DNA from 2 places in the Trichocoleus sp. Lan genome. Region 2 is predicted to be linked to the other one. Evidence: riboswitches for the same ligand, from Rfam matches in the RefSeq annotation. Region 2 holds a riboswitch; the other holds the start of a gene.

Region 1 (7,530 bases), on a different contig from region 2:
CCAAAACTTTTAGAAATTAGATTGTAAGCCAACTCGTAAAGTTAAACCGGGGTGATAGATTCGATTTGCTTTCTCGTACCTTACATCAGCCAAATTTTCTAAATTCACTGTAATCCCAAAATTTTTAGTAATCGGAATCCGACCGCTCAAATCTAGATTTAAGAAAGACGGGGAAAAATCTTTGTTACTCTCGCCAGGATTATTAAAGAAAGCTCTCCGTGCCCCGCCGTGGTAACTTGCATATAGATTCAATTGCCATCCTCCACTCGCATAACCAATCCCGAATTGTCCTACTGAGTAAGGAATTAAACCTAGCTGTAATCCTTTCTCTAAGCCGGTCTCAATTCGCGCATCTGTATAAGTATAGTTAAGAAAAGTTGACCATTGCGGAGTCATTTGCCACCGTAATGCTGCCTCCAACCCATTTGTATTAACTAAACCAATATTCGCCCAGCGTCCTGATATAACTCCGAGGCGATTATCTAAACGGCTGCCGAAATAGGTAAACTGTCCTACCAAATTTTCTAAAAACTGGATATCGACTCCAGCCGTCCAAGAAGAGCCGGTTTCTGGATTTAGATCCGGGTTCGGCAACCAGTTATGAACCGTATCAAAAACATACAATTGATCTAATCCAGGATTGCGCTGCACTGAAGCCCAACTGCCCCGCACAGCCACCGTTGGAGTAACAGCCCACCGTCCCCCGACACTGGGATTCAAATAGCTCCCAAAGTCACTATTAAAATTTTGCCGCAGACCAAAATCTGCCTGTAATGAGTTACTTATTTTCCAAGTATTTAAGGCAAATATTGCTGTATGAAACCTATCTCTGTTTTCACTTTCGTTCAGGGTAAGCTGATTAGGGACTGTACTTAAAACATTCCCATTTAAGTAGCTATTTTGTACATCGAAGCCCCAAGTTAGAGTATTTCGAGGAGATGTTTGCCATTGATGCTCTACCCTAGCATTGAGAGCTTGGGAATTCAGAGTACCAGTCCGGTAGAAGATATTTTGAGTCGGACCATAAGTATTAAAGTAATCCTGATTGTAAGAAAGTGTCGTTCTCAGAACAGAATCTTCACCTTCTCCTAGCAAAGCCTTCCAAGATAACCCAATATTAAAAGCATCGTGGTCTAATCTGTCTCTTTGCAGAGGAAACCCGAAATAAAGTAACCCCCGACGACTGCTAATTTTAGAAGCATCTAAACTAAGAGTATTTCTCGAATTCAAATCTAGCGAGATCCCGCCAAAGTAGTTACTAGTTGCGGTATCTCCGTTAAATAGAAGACCTTCAGAATCTCGATTTGCTGCACCTTTAGGGACAGCATAACGATTATCTGCTTCGTACTCTTCATAGCCGAGATTAAATCTTAGATTGTCCGCAGAACCCCCGTAGCTAATCCGATAGTTGGACTGATTAAAAGAGCCATATTCAACTGAAGCATTGAGTTTAGGAACTTCTTGCCCTTGTTTGGTGATGATATTAACAACTCCTCCAAAAGCTTCCGAACCATATAAAGTAGAACTGGTGCCGCTAGATAATTCCACTTGTTCAATTGCTTCTACTGGAATACTATTAAGGTCGGTAGCACCATGATAAGTATTAATATTCGTGTTGATAGGTCTGCCATTGAGGAGAAAAACAGATTGATTAATCGAATGCCCTCGGTAGTAAGTACCTGTATGAATATCTGCCCCGAAACCGGCATCATTAATGGCAAATCCAGGAAGCCCTCTCAATACTTCTGCTGCACTATTAGCGCCTTGCTTCTGGATTTCTTCTTGATTAATTGTATAGACGGGCGTAGATGTTTCTGGAAAAATTTCTCTTTTCGCCGTTACGACTAATTCAATTTCTTCATTTGTTCCTACTTGAACTTCTGGCTCAGTTGCCAACTCGCTTGATTCAAATGCTTCAGGCGTTTCATCAGACTCGCTATCAGGCTCAGATGCTATGGAATCAGTAGTATTATCTAGGTTGAAAATAAGCGCGGAATCACTTTGATTAACTTCTCCGGGCGGAATCCCAGCCTTTCCAATTATGACTACCTGAATACTATTAGAATCCAAAGGAGTAACAGATACAGCAGTGATTGCATCAGTAGGGTTGTTTTGATAGAAACGATTTCCTTCGGGTAAGCTCAACTGAGCATTGATGATGTTAGCGGTAAAGATATCGTTGTTGCTGGATGTCAAAATTCGAGAAAGTGTACCACCCGTAGTTTCTAAAATTACCTGAATGCCGTTACTTGTTGGAATTAAACGAATGCTAGTGACTTGTGTAACTTCAGCTAGAACTGGATGGCAAACTAATACTGCTACAGCATTCGCTACCAAAAAGCTATTGAACAGTAAGTGTTTATTCATATATTTTTTTCAATAAAGTTTTAGTTAATAATCGTTTTAGCTAATTGCTTTGAGTTTTAGCGATCGCATGGATGATTCAAGGTAACAAATGATTAAGAAACCAGAAAATGACTTGACGAATGAAGCTCTTTAATTTCTTGTAGTAAACTTTGATATTGTTGTCGTTTCCCTTGTTGTAGATAGAGATCGGTGGCTTTCTCAAAATCTGCTCTCACTCCCTGCTTATCTCCCAGCGTGTAGTGAATGAGACAGCGACAGTGATAGGCATCGCCATCCTGAGGATTGAGTTCAATCGCTTGGCTAAAGTCTTCTATTGCTCCCGGATAATCTTGTAGTTGGGAGCGGACAAAACCCCGATTATAGTAAGCTAAAGCGAGGCTGGGGTCGATCTCAATTGCTTGGCTAAAGTCAGCGAGCGCTCCTTGCGTATCTCCGAGGGCAGCGCGGGCAAGACCTTGATTCGTGTAAGCTTGAGCATTATCGGGATTGAGCCGAATTGCTTGGTTTAAATCAGCGATCGCTTCAGGGTAATCTCCGCTCAATACCTCGTAAACTCCGCGCTTGAAGAAGTCCTCAGCGCTCATTTGATCTGTATCGGTACTCGCCGTTAGCGTGATTTGTAATGGCTGAGCTTGAGCCATCGACGGCGAATTCAGCAGTGCCATTACAATGCTGAAGATAATGCTGAAGATGACAATCTTGCGGGAAAGGCGACTCATAACATAGACGTTGAGAACATAGATGTTGAGAAAGCACTGCGTAACACCCGTCATTTAGTAGCTAATTGCTCACAGGCTTTGTTTGTGTAGCCACAAACAAAGCCTGCCTACGCAGGCTCAATGTCAGTAGATTTTGCTCTGACTGGGATGCAACCCCATTATTTTGAGTTGAGTCGTTGTTGCCGTCAAAAGACAAGCTGTCAAACTTGAACAAGAGTGCAAGTCTGGAGTGTAAGCTTATTCAGAGATTGCACAAGGCACAAAGTTCAGATGTATGGTTCCTCTACCTAACTACCGTCCCAAACAACTTTCTCTTGGCCCTTTAGAAGCGGAGATTTTAAATATCGTCTGGGAACTCGGCTCTGCCACCGTTAAGGATGTACACGATCGCATTCTGGCTGACCCAGACCGGGAGTTAGCTTATACTTCAGTAACAACGGTGCTGCGTCGCCTGACCCAAAAAGGTTGGCTAGCTTGCGATAAACAAGAACGAAGCTTTTGCTGGCAACCTTTGGTATCGCGGGAAGAAGCGCAAGTCATTAAAGCTCACGAACAGTTACACCAGTTTTTGGCAGTGGGGAACCCGGATGTCGTCGCCGCCTTTGCAGATAGCCTAGATAGCGCTAGCGTAGAGCAAATAGAAGCGATCGCGCTTCGTCTTCAATCCGCACGCAAAGCGAGAGAGGAGGGAAAATCATGCATCTAGCGATGATTCTGACGGCGTTAGGATTGGCGTGGTGTCTGAGATGCACAGGGTTAGAGCCATCAGGAACTTGGACGCAACGCTGGCAACGATCCTTTGGGTTATTTTTGTTTCCGCCGCTGCTATTGATCGTGACAGCGATCGCAGTTATTTGCATGGGTGCAGACGGAAAGATGGGAGGACTGCAAGCCGGATGGTTCAGTTACTCCTTCGCCTGGGGATTTTTAGGCGTTGCCGGAATTTTATGTCTAAAGCTGGCACATGAAGGATGGCGTTCGGTACAACAGACACGCACTTATCCCCAAATCGAGCTTGAAGGTAAATTGGGTCGCCTTCTCAATGCCAGCGTTCTATTTAGCGCCCAAATTGGTTTCTGGCAGCCTGAATTAGTCGTCAGTCAGGGATTGTTAGAAACCCTCGATCGAGATCATCTAGAAGCAGTTCTCGCCCACGAACAAGCGCATTACTATTATCGGGATACGTTTTGGTTTTTCTGGCTTGGCTGGGTGCGCCAGATAACCGCTTGGTTGCCGAATACAGAAGCTTTGTGGCAAGAACTTTTACTATTGCGGGAACTTCGTGCGGATCGATGGGCGGCGCAACAGGTAGATCCCTTGTTGTTAGCAGAATCTCTGCTATTGGTGGTGAGTGTCTCGCCAGTACAGTCTGAAAGTTTCTGTGCGGCGTTCAGTGCCGTTGCCCCTCGAAACCGTTTAGAGGAGAGAATCGAAGCGCTTCTGGCACCATCAGAGGAGTCAGCTTCACCCAGCTTATGGCTTTGGCATTGGATACTTTTAGGGTTTCTGCCGCTAGTAACCGTGCCGTTTCACACTTAAATTTTGGCGTTGCACAATCAGGATAATTTCCTTTCAAATTTCGCGCAAAGACGCAAAGTTTTTGTTAGCGTCTTTGCACCTTTGCGCGAGATTATCATTAACCGAGGACGGAATTACTTAAGAAAACCACTCCAATCGAGCAGATAACCAAACCGGCAAATCGCTGCCAGGATAAAGGTTGAGTGGCAGATTTCCGGCTCACTGCATTGCCAAGCAGCATGGCAACCAAGGCAACGCCATATTGAATGAAAGTGAAACCCAGAAGGTAAGCAACAAGCGGCGTCATACCAGCACCGACGATTGCCTCGCCATAAGCATAGCCGTGAAATAAACCAGCAAGCGCTCCCAGCGCCAGAATAACCAGCCAGTTTGGTTTGTTTGGCGTTAGCAGCAGCGCCCCGAAGACAATCACGGAACCGGCGATCGCTATCTCAGCTGCCGGTAAATCTAGATTGAGTAAATGAATCCCAGTTCCCGCCAGTGCTGCCAATACAAACCCGGCTGGGATGAACGCGCCCCGCACTTGCCCAACCGCCAGTAATCCAATCGCCACCACAAACGCAAAATGATCCAGTCCAATCAAGGGGTGGGCTAGCCCTGAAAAGAACCCTTCAAAGAAATTAGACGGCGTCTTGCCACCCATTGGATGGTGAGCGATCGCCCGCTGGGCACATAGGAAAGTGCTAATTAAAACCAAAAATACAATTACCGTTCGGCTTTGCATCAGATTTAAGAAAGCAAAGCGTCTATCTTTAGACATATTCTGTACCTCGCAGATTTCGCAAATCAATTTCTCTCGGCGGGTATTCTGGCTGAGAGACCAAAACGACGGATCTCATTACAGCTGCGGGACAGCGACGGTTTTACACCGAACTTTCCCCGTTACCTCTGGTGGCTGCTCCCCACCAGAACCGATTGAGTAGGGCAATCATATCACTTCAGTGCTGGCATTTTAAAAAGTATGGGTAAAATGAACCTCAACTCAAACAGATGACTCCAAGAGCCGCTTTATTTGAGGAGGAATCGGAAAAATGTGCGTTAATTGTCTGCTGGGTTCGGCTTTAATGTTCTTTACACCCAGCGTTTCCGAAGTACCATCCAACCCGACGAATCAAATTGCATTACCTCAAGAAACTCAAATAGCGATCGCTACTTGAGTGCTACTAAAATTAGCTGAGGATTTCCTTTAGCTCGTGCTGGTTCCAAAGCGAACGGTAAAGTCCAGGTTGTTGCAAAAGTTCGGCATGAGTCCCAGACTGCACAATTTGACCTCGATCCATCACAAAAATGCGATCGGCAGTTGCAGCCGCAGACAATTGGTGAGAGATAAAAATAACCGTTTTGCGCTGGATGCCTTCCGAAAGATTATTCAAAATGGCTGTGGCAGTTTGATTATCAACGCTGGAGAGAGCATCATCCAAAATCAGAATCGGGGAATCCATCAGCAAAGCACGGGCGAGAGCAGTTCGCTGTCGCTGTCCCCCTGAGAGGGTGATGCCGCGCTCTCCGACAATGGTTTCGTATTGCTGGGGAAAATTGAGAATTTCCGGGTGAATTTGCGCTTGCTTGGCAGCATTAATAATCTCTGTCTGTTCGCTCAGAGGATTGCCGTAGCGAATATTGTTTTTGATGGTGGTACTAAACAGAAAGCTGTCTTGCGGGACATAAGCGATCGCTCCGCGCAAATCGGGCAATTTGATCTGCGTAATATCATTGCCATCTACGAACAAACTATCGCTTGGAATATCCACTAATCGCGGCAAGGCATTGGCAAGTGTCGATTTTCCTGAGCCAATTGGTCCCACAATCGCCACGGTTTCCCCTGGTTCAATCGTAAAGCTAACATTCTTCAGCGCGGGCGTTTCGGCTCCCGGAAACGTATAACTGAGTTGACGCGCTGTTAATTTACCGCTTACTTTTTCAACGGGTAATGCGAGTGCATTCGGAGAATCTTTAATTTTGGCTTCTGCCATCAGAATCGACTCAATGCGGTCGATACTCACCTCACCTCGTTGGTAAGCAGTAATCGTAAAACCTAGTAAGGCGGTCGGGAAAACTAATCGTTCAGTATAGAGAATCAACGCCAGAAAATCGCCAATTGTGATCGCACCCGCCACAATTGATCGTGCTCCAACCCATAGCAATATCAGTAAGCTGATAAAAGCCATGCCTTGAATGATTGGAAACAAGACATTTCTGGTCTTTGCTAATTGGATATTGGCTTGCAACAGGCGATTATTTAACCGGGAGAAGGCACGGCGTTCGTTCTCCTCCTGAGCGTAGATTTTAATCAGACCAATCCCGCTCATATCCTCTTGAATCAACTCGCTGATGCTAGAGAGTTCCTCTTGCAACACCAGCTGTTCGTTCCGTAGGCGATCGCTAAATAGCTGCACAGCGATCAGCATAAACGGATAGACTGCGATCGCTAGCAGACTCAGCTTCAAATTAATCGATAGCATCACCGGCAATGTCAGTCCGTAGGCAAAAACTGTATTCGCCAAACTCAATACGGCAAATCCCAGCAGACGCCGGATATTATCCACATCGCTAGTCGCCCGGTTAATCAAATCTCCAGCAGTGTTGCTCGCAAAATAAGACGGTTCCAGGGTGAGTAGATGCTGAAAAATCTTTTGTTTCAGGTCAAATTCTACTTGTCGCCCGACTCCAAACAGCAAGATGCGCGAAGCCATCCGCACTACCCACATTGCCGAAGCCAGAATCAGGATTAGCGCTACATACTTCCAGATTTGAGCGAAGTCGAACGCTTGGCGGAGTTCGTCAACGCTATCTCGAATCAGCAAAGGGATATAAACGCCCACTGCATTCACAACAAACAGCGCGATAACGCCTAAGGTAGCCTGTCGCCAGTGGGGACGCAGATAAGCACCCAATTTTTGCAGCC
Region 2 (7,530 bases):
AAATCCACCTGTAACGCTGAAGGTACCGCCACCGCCACCGCCACCGTTACTTCCGTCGCCTCCACCCGATTATCGGCTGCGGATTTATCAAGAGGTGGTGAAACAGATCCAACTGATTATCCTCTCCCAAGCGCCAGAGCAGTTGGTCGAAAGCGTGCAGCGGTTGTTGAATTTCCTGAAGAACGAGGGGATCTCGACCGAAGAAATCCAAAAGACAATGATTAGTCAGGCGCTGGTAAAGCGAGCAAAGCAAGACCAGACGTTCCAAAAGCAGTTGTTGCAGTGGGAGAAGACGGCGGATGAAACGGCGCGTTTTTCGATGGTGGGGGAGTCGTTACGGCTAGCGATCGCGCTCATTTGGCCCCACCTTCCGCAAAAATAGAGTTGTCTATGTAGATGAGACAGCTCTAGCTTTCCCACCCGCGTTCAACCTGGTACGCTCAAGGGAAGCGCTGGTGATACCGTGTATGCGATCGCTGAATAAAAATTCCCACAACCATCTCTTCATCAAGGTAATTCCCTATTTATTATTCTTGGGGATTTTGGGGATAACGCTGCTTTCTTTGCTTAGCTTAGTTGGCTGGAATATCTTTTTAGAACAGCTTTCTCACTTTAAACTGCAATATCTTATTGTAGGGTTAGTGTTATTTGCCTTACTCTTACTGACTCGCAAAAAACTCTTAATCTTGATTAGCCTATTTTGTATTTCTCTACTTTTGGCAGAGATACTCCCTTGGTATATTTCTCTATCGCCAAAACCGGGAAATAATATTGAATCTATCCGAATTTTAAGCTCAAATCTGAATACGCAAAATAAAAGCTATTCAAAAATATTATCTGTCGTTAGAAAAGAAAAACCAGAAATTGCTGTCTTTTTAGAAGTTAACGACGCTTGGATAAAACAATTAGATTCTCTTCTTGATATTCTTCCCTACTCCATTAAAAAACCTAATCCTTATAATCTAGGTATCGCCGTTTATAGTAAGCAGCCTCTCACCAACGCTTCTATCAATCTTTTTGGGACAGATAAAAATAATAGTATTGTTGGCAACTTTACGATGAACGGACAATTGATTACCCTGATTGCCACTCATCCGCTACCGCCCGTCAAACCTACCTTCTTTCATTCTCGGAATCAACAGCTAGACAAAATCAGCCAATATATACAAAAATTGAAAACCCCAGTTGTAATGGTTGGGGATTTAAATATAACTATGTGGTCTCCTTATTACAAAAGATTTATCAATAAAACTGGGCTGCATAATGCCCAGAAAGGATTTGGAATTCTACCGAGTTGGCCTATGAAAGCTTCTTATTCTCAAACTCTCCCACCTTTCTCTTTTGCTTTATCCATTCCTATCGATCATTGTTTAATCAGTCCAGAAATTAAAGTCAAGAATATTCGCACTGGGCCGAATGTTGGTTCAGATCACCGACCTTTAATTGCAGACTTAGTAATTCCAGAAAAGAAATGAACCACTCCAGGCGCAAACAACACAAAAGGTAGAAATGAGGGCAAGATAGGTAAACTGAGAGCGCAAGTAATGCAATACGTCCCCTTAGTGGTGTTCGCTCCTTAGAAATCCCTTCCCTAGCCCCTTAAAAGGGAGGAAATTTGCCCCTTTTGTTAATCAGGGTTTGGGGATCGAGCCTTAACCGAAAAAGATTGGGAAACGATCGCTAGAAAAAGGGAAAATGTTTGCCAATAGACTCGGCAGCAGATTATCCTAAAGAACGCAATTTATGAGTTTCGGGTGGTTAAGAACCATTGTTTGACAATATTAATGTTTCTACGGGTAGCAGAGGCAGTGACGGCAAAACCGCTGGTCATCAGTTTGATGGTTGGTCGCTAGAAGAGCGAAATCTCGGTGCGATTAAAGCATGGATGCCGGTATGGGAATGGTTCTACCGCCACTATTTTCGGGTTCAAACGGATGGCTGGCATCATATGCCCCCCGAAGGGAAGGTGCTGGTTGTCGGTTCCCATAATGGAGGTTTGGCTTCGCCCGATACTTCGATGTTTTTGTATGACTGGTTCCGCCGGTTTGGCTACGAACGCTTAGCTTATGGACTCATGCATCCGTCTGCTTGGAAAACTCCTATTTTCGCGGTGCCCGCTGCCCAGGTAGGGGCACTGATCGCTCATCCGAAAGTAGCGATCGCTGCCCTCCAGCGATGTGCTGCCGTACTCGTCTATCCTGGCGGGGCTGAAGATATGTTTCGTCCTTACAACCAGCGTTATCAAATTCATCTAGCAGGGCGTAAGGGATTTATCAAACTGGCACTGCGGGAAGAAGCGCCAATTGTACCGATTATTTCTCATGGTGCCCACGAGACGCTGATTGTTCTAGCAGATTTCTACCAGCAAGTGCGACAACTGCATGAATGGGGCTTTCCCTGGAAGTTAGATGCTGAAACGGGTGTATTTCCACTTTATTTAGGGTTGCCTTGGGGAGTGGCAATTGGCCCGATCCCGAATTTTCCGCTGCCAGTGCAAATTCATACTCGTGTCCTTGCCCCGATTGTGTTTGAACGCTATGGTCGTGCAGCAGCGAGCGATCGCGCTTATGTGAATGCTTGCTATGAAAAAGTTTGTACCCAGATGCAACTTGCACTAGACCGTTTAGTTCTAGAAGTTAGCGCGAGGCAATCATCCGCACCCTAAAAAGGCACAGGAACTAAACCAACTGCGAAGAAGCCAGAGAAAAGAATACAAGAGGGCGATCGGACCGGGGATCTTCCCCTCCCAACTCACTTTTTCACCTAGTAGCGGTGAATTAATGAAGGCGAAGCACGCTTGAGAGTAACGTTGCTTCGCTATCCCGCGACTAATTATCTATATTGATTCATCCTCGGTATCGTGATAGAGATGAGGACTTGAGGGTGCCAAAGCTCAAGTGAATCTAGGGAGAAGCAATCGAGATGAAAACAAAGGGGTTGAGATGAGCATAGAGAGTTATCCACCACCAGTAAACCAGCTGCTCACCTATGGCAATTGCGCCGAGATGGACTTTGACAATTGGCCTGACTATCTGGAACTCGGTATTGCCCCCACGGACATTCCTAACTTGATCCGCATGGCAACAGACAACGAGTTATACCGGGATGATGAAGACACGCTCGAATCCTGGGCACCCATTCATGCCTGGAGAGCATTGGGCCAACTCCGCGCTGAGGCTGGCATTGAGCCGCTCATGGGCTTGTTTGAGAAAGAGGAAAGCAACTATTGGGAATGGATTGCCGAAGAACTGCCATTAGTCTATAGCATGATCGGGCAAGCCGCGATTCCGGCTCTGGCGGCTTATCTAGCGGATACCTCTCAGGCGATATTCCCCCGCACAACGGCTCTTAACTGTCTGGAAGACATTGCAATCGATCATCCTGAGGCTCGTCCTGAGTGTGTTGCGATTCTCACCCATCAACTGGAATCGTTTGCAGAAAACGGCTCAGAATTGAATAGCTTTCTCATAGGTTCCCTGGTCGATCTGAAGGCGGTAGAGTCCGCGCCGCTGATAGAGCGTGTCTTTGCTGCTGATACCGTGGATCGTTTCTTGGTAGGAGACTGGGATGATGTGCAGGTGGGATTGGGCTTGAAGTCGCCTGAAGAATTACCGAAGAAAGAATTTAACCAGAGCTTTCAAAGAAAGGGGGTCAGCGATTCTGGCTTCACGGGTTCATCAATTTCTCAGGAAGCAAAAGGCTTTCGCCCTGGCAAGAGCGATCCCAAAGCCAAGTCTAAAAAAAAGATGTCCAAGGAGTCACGCAAGAAAAACCAGAAAAAGCGGAAGTAATTTAATCGGGGTTAGCGATTGTTGAGGTGCGAACTGACAGGTCAGCGCTAGGCGAACGCCTCGTTTTGAAGACACGCGATCGCCTCTGACTCAGCTGGGATCAACGATATATTTTTGCTCCGGTAGTACATTGTGCGATCGCACATCAGTTGCCTCTGTCGCTGATTCGGTATCAGCGATCGCCTGCACAGACTCTATAAACTGGCTATCCAGCAAAAAAACTCCTCTGGCAAAGCGGACGCTCCAATATCCCCCTGGACGCCGGTCAACAACAACCCCCTCTTCCCCAAGCTGAATCACATCAGGAGGACGCAGCATCGGCATCGGTTCCGCTGTTTTGACGTACGGCGGCAACGTTACCACACGGACTCGCTCACCAATTACAAATTCTTTAGACATCAGTTTTTAGATAATGAAGTAGTTGGGTGTCAGTAGTCATTAGTTCTAAGTTCTTTGCGAGTGACACCAATGACTAATAACAACTGACTAATGACTACTTATCAAATATTCAAGGCGCTTGCCAAATCTTTTGATGATATTGCTCTACATTTCTGTATGGATCTTCAGCAGGGTGAGCATGATCGTGACCATGCCCATGCCCATGCCCATGCCCATGTCCATGATGGGAATGATCGTGGGCGGGAGTGTGCCCGTTACTGTTGCTATTGGCTGCTATCCTGAATTTGCACATTTCGCAATTCATTTGCACTTGCCCCAACTGCGTCTCAATTTCTCGTTCTCTTAATACAGACAACAACTGAGGGTGAATGCCCATTTCTGGTAGGCAAGTCATGGAAATATCCGGGTATTGCTCCTGTTGTTGCGCCGTGATGTCGAAAATCTTTTTAACTAAGACTCCGGTAAATAGGAAGTACGGCAGGACGATAATGCGTTTTGGGTCGTAGAGTCTAGCACGGCGGAACCCTTCTTCCAGACGGGGATGGGTAATGCCGATAAAGCAAGTTTCAACGGTGGCGTAGCCGCTACCTTCCCACAGAATCCGGGCAAGCTTATAAACATCGCTGTTCGCATCAGGATCGCTGGAACCCCGACCGACAAAGAGCAGAACCGTTTCTGAGCGATTGTACTGGGGTTGGTCTAATTCCAAAAGACGCGATCGCCACAAATCCAAAATCCCTGGCGTAATCCCAAAATGACGCCCATAGTAAAACTTCACCTGGGGATGTCTAACCCTTGCCCGGTCTAACTCATTCGTAACATCAAACTTATTGTGTCGAGCTGCAAATAGCAAAATCGGCAATACAGAGAGTTCCGTGTAACCCTCTTCTACACAGCGATCCACCCCCTCCTGTATCGTGGGGGTAGTGAGTTCTAGAAAACAAGGTAAAACAGGACGCGACGGGTCTAACGCTTGATACGCATCGGCAAAATCTAGAAGACTCTGCCGTCCATCCTCATCTTTGGTGCCATGACCAACCATCAACAACGGACGACGCAAAGGTAGCGGCGGCAATTGAATCGACTGGGGAGTAGGGGATTGCAGTCCCATCAGATCGGTTGAATTTATACTAGGCATCAATTTGATTGCTCCTTTCCCGTGCAAGGCAGGAAGTTAGACTGTATGAAGGTACTAAGTAGGCATTCTGGCTTCCGAGAGTCACCTCGTTTACAGCTGCCGCACAGCCCCGGATTTGCACCGGCGTTTCCCCACGTTGTTACCCTTTACGTGTGCCTTGATATCTTAGCCGATCCGGTCGCAGCTCAAAATCCAGGGGGAGGGGGTATTCCCAAGACTCTCCAGATGCCAGTTTTTGATGCCCCATCAAAACTGAAGGAAAATTTTTCCAACTTTATCGAGTATCATTCGCAAGTTTGGCGATCGATCGAGCAACTCTAGAATTGATTGACCGTTTGTGGCTTTTTTACAAAAGCGGGATGCTCCCGTTTTTTGTAGCTTATAGAACCTTATCAATCCAAACCATTGCTGACTGTATAAAGATAAAGATAACCCCATACCTAGAAGTCTGATAAAAAATACAAATTATCCATTACAAAATACCGCCCTGAGTGCGACGATGCACAGCCAGTGCTAACCCGGCAAAAACTAAGGAAGTCATGCTTGAAGGCTCGGGTGTAGATACGGGTGCAACGTTTAATTTTACTCGACGCCCTGTTTGCATCGAGAGTGAAATATTTGCCGAGGTTGATGAAGAATACACTTGCCATCTGTTCAACTCTCTAGGCGGCGCAGTGAATTTCACTAACATTTCCCAATTGCTGTCAAGCGAACCAATGGCTAAACCATCAGTGCAACAAGCTCCCCAACCCTGATTTGAAGTAAAGAGGCTGCCAGTGGAATTTGCAGTTGCCTCACCTAAATCGTCAACAATTTTTAATTCCGCCGTATCTCCCAACAAGTTAAAGCTCATTTTAGCTGCTCCACCTGTTAGATTACCCGGCTTAGAATGAACGATGAACAGTGACAGCCCATCAATAGCATCTACAAAAAAAAGGTGAGATTGCTTAGCCGTTAAACTCAGGGCTGGGTTACTAAAGGATGAATTATAACCTTTGCTATACTGGTAGTAATTGGCTGCTGTTTTATTTGTACTGAAAGCTTCAACAAAACCCAAGATATTACTATCAAAGTCACCCAAGCCGGGTTTAGATTCTTGCGACACCTTAAGTATCGTGGCGGCTGCGGAGCGCTGGGCAAAGAATGGAACAAACAGCGCGATCGCTACCAACATCAAAAGCTTTTTCATAACTTGTTATTTTGTAGATGCTTTGCTCACTAAAACCAGAATACGTTTATTTAAATAAAGTTATAATAAAGTCAAATTAATAAAATTGTGAATTTAATAATTTTTACATCTTTATTTCAGGGAAAATACGAATTGACTTTAAAAGAAATATCGGTTCTTCGGAAACGCTTCCTCCTAGACGGAACCACCCCATTTAATTTTTCTTTATTTTCCACAGCGAACCCTCTTCTCTTACCTTCGCAAGGACAGAAGAGGGTTTGCCAATTGATATGCTTGATTAACGTTACAGAATTTTCTTTTAATAAATGAAACTACCCTGATCTAGGGAAGCTTAAAAAGGAAGGAACCGAGCCACTCAAAGTCCTCGTTTTCAAGGGTTATCATCAGTGGGTAAGCGTGTCAACAATATTTTTTTACCCCTCTGTTAAGCTGTCTTTACCCGATTAACCTAGCCGCATGAATGATTGAATAATTGTAGAGCTTCTTCTTTTAGAAGCCCTTTGGTCACTTTTATTTTCTTAGACCCTTTCCTAATAATTTCTTCGCTAGATAAGTCAAGCTGGGGAACACCAGCCTCAATTAAGTCTTGAATGGAAGCTCCAAATATCATTTCAGATATCCCTGCCCATATACAAGCTGTTGTACACATTGGGCACGGTTCGCAAGTTGTGTACAAGGTATAACCTTCTAAAGAAGGATTTTTTATTTCTTTTGTTAAACACCGAATTGCGTTAATTTCTGCATGGGCAGTTGGGTCATTATCCGTTTCGACAGTATTGTGCGCTTTAATAATTACTTGATTGTCTTTAACAATTACTGCACCGTAAGGAGCATCTCCTAGCTTTGCTTCTTCCAGGGCTATCTTCATGAATTTCTCTGTTTTCATCTAACTTATGCGACCAAAAAATAATTTTCGGGATGAGACTTATTTTATCCTATTTTAATGTAAGCCTATAAATTCTCATACTTAAATCAACTAAATAAAATGCTAAAAAATAATTGCTTAATTTTTG

The links. Region 2 has a riboswitch for cobalamin ahead of NDA03_RS20310 (sirohydrochlorin chelatase). Riboswitches for the same ligand answer to the same signal wherever they lie in the genome.
Region 1: another riboswitch for cobalamin. It lies ahead of NDA03_RS24645 (HupE/UreJ family protein); the one in region 2 lies ahead of NDA03_RS20310 (sirohydrochlorin chelatase).

Annotation. Positions count from the first base shown of each region.
Region 1 is NZ_JAMPKA010000038.1:42,103-49,632, reverse strand. Features, by position in the region: gene NDA03_RS24665 (TonB-dependent receptor) at 10-2,367, opposite strand; gene NDA03_RS24660 (tetratricopeptide repeat protein) at 2,460-3,140, opposite strand; gene NDA03_RS24655 (BlaI/MecI/CopY family transcriptional regulator) at 3,361-3,792, shown strand; gene NDA03_RS24650 (M56 family metallopeptidase) at 3,783-4,625, shown strand; gene NDA03_RS24645 (HupE/UreJ family protein) at 4,723-5,385, opposite strand; cobalamin riboswitch at 5,406-5,556, opposite strand; gene NDA03_RS24640 (hypothetical protein) at 5,657-5,782, shown strand; gene NDA03_RS24635 (ABC transporter ATP-binding protein) at 5,795-7,530, opposite strand, start outside.
Region 2 is NZ_JAMPKA010000024.1:34,971-42,500, reverse strand. Features, by position in the region: gene NDA03_RS20335 (pentapeptide repeat-containing protein) at 1-382, shown strand, start outside; gene NDA03_RS20330 (endonuclease/exonuclease/phosphatase family protein) at 468-1,475, shown strand; gene NDA03_RS20325 (lysophospholipid acyltransferase family protein) at 1,769-2,665, shown strand; gene NDA03_RS20320 (hypothetical protein) at 2,943-3,791, shown strand; gene sipA (regulatory protein SipA) at 3,882-4,190, opposite strand; gene NDA03_RS20310 (sirohydrochlorin chelatase) at 4,300-5,328, opposite strand; cobalamin riboswitch at 5,368-5,503, opposite strand; gene NDA03_RS20305 (hypothetical protein) at 5,801-6,517, opposite strand; gene NDA03_RS20300 (nucleoside deaminase) at 6,966-7,403, opposite strand.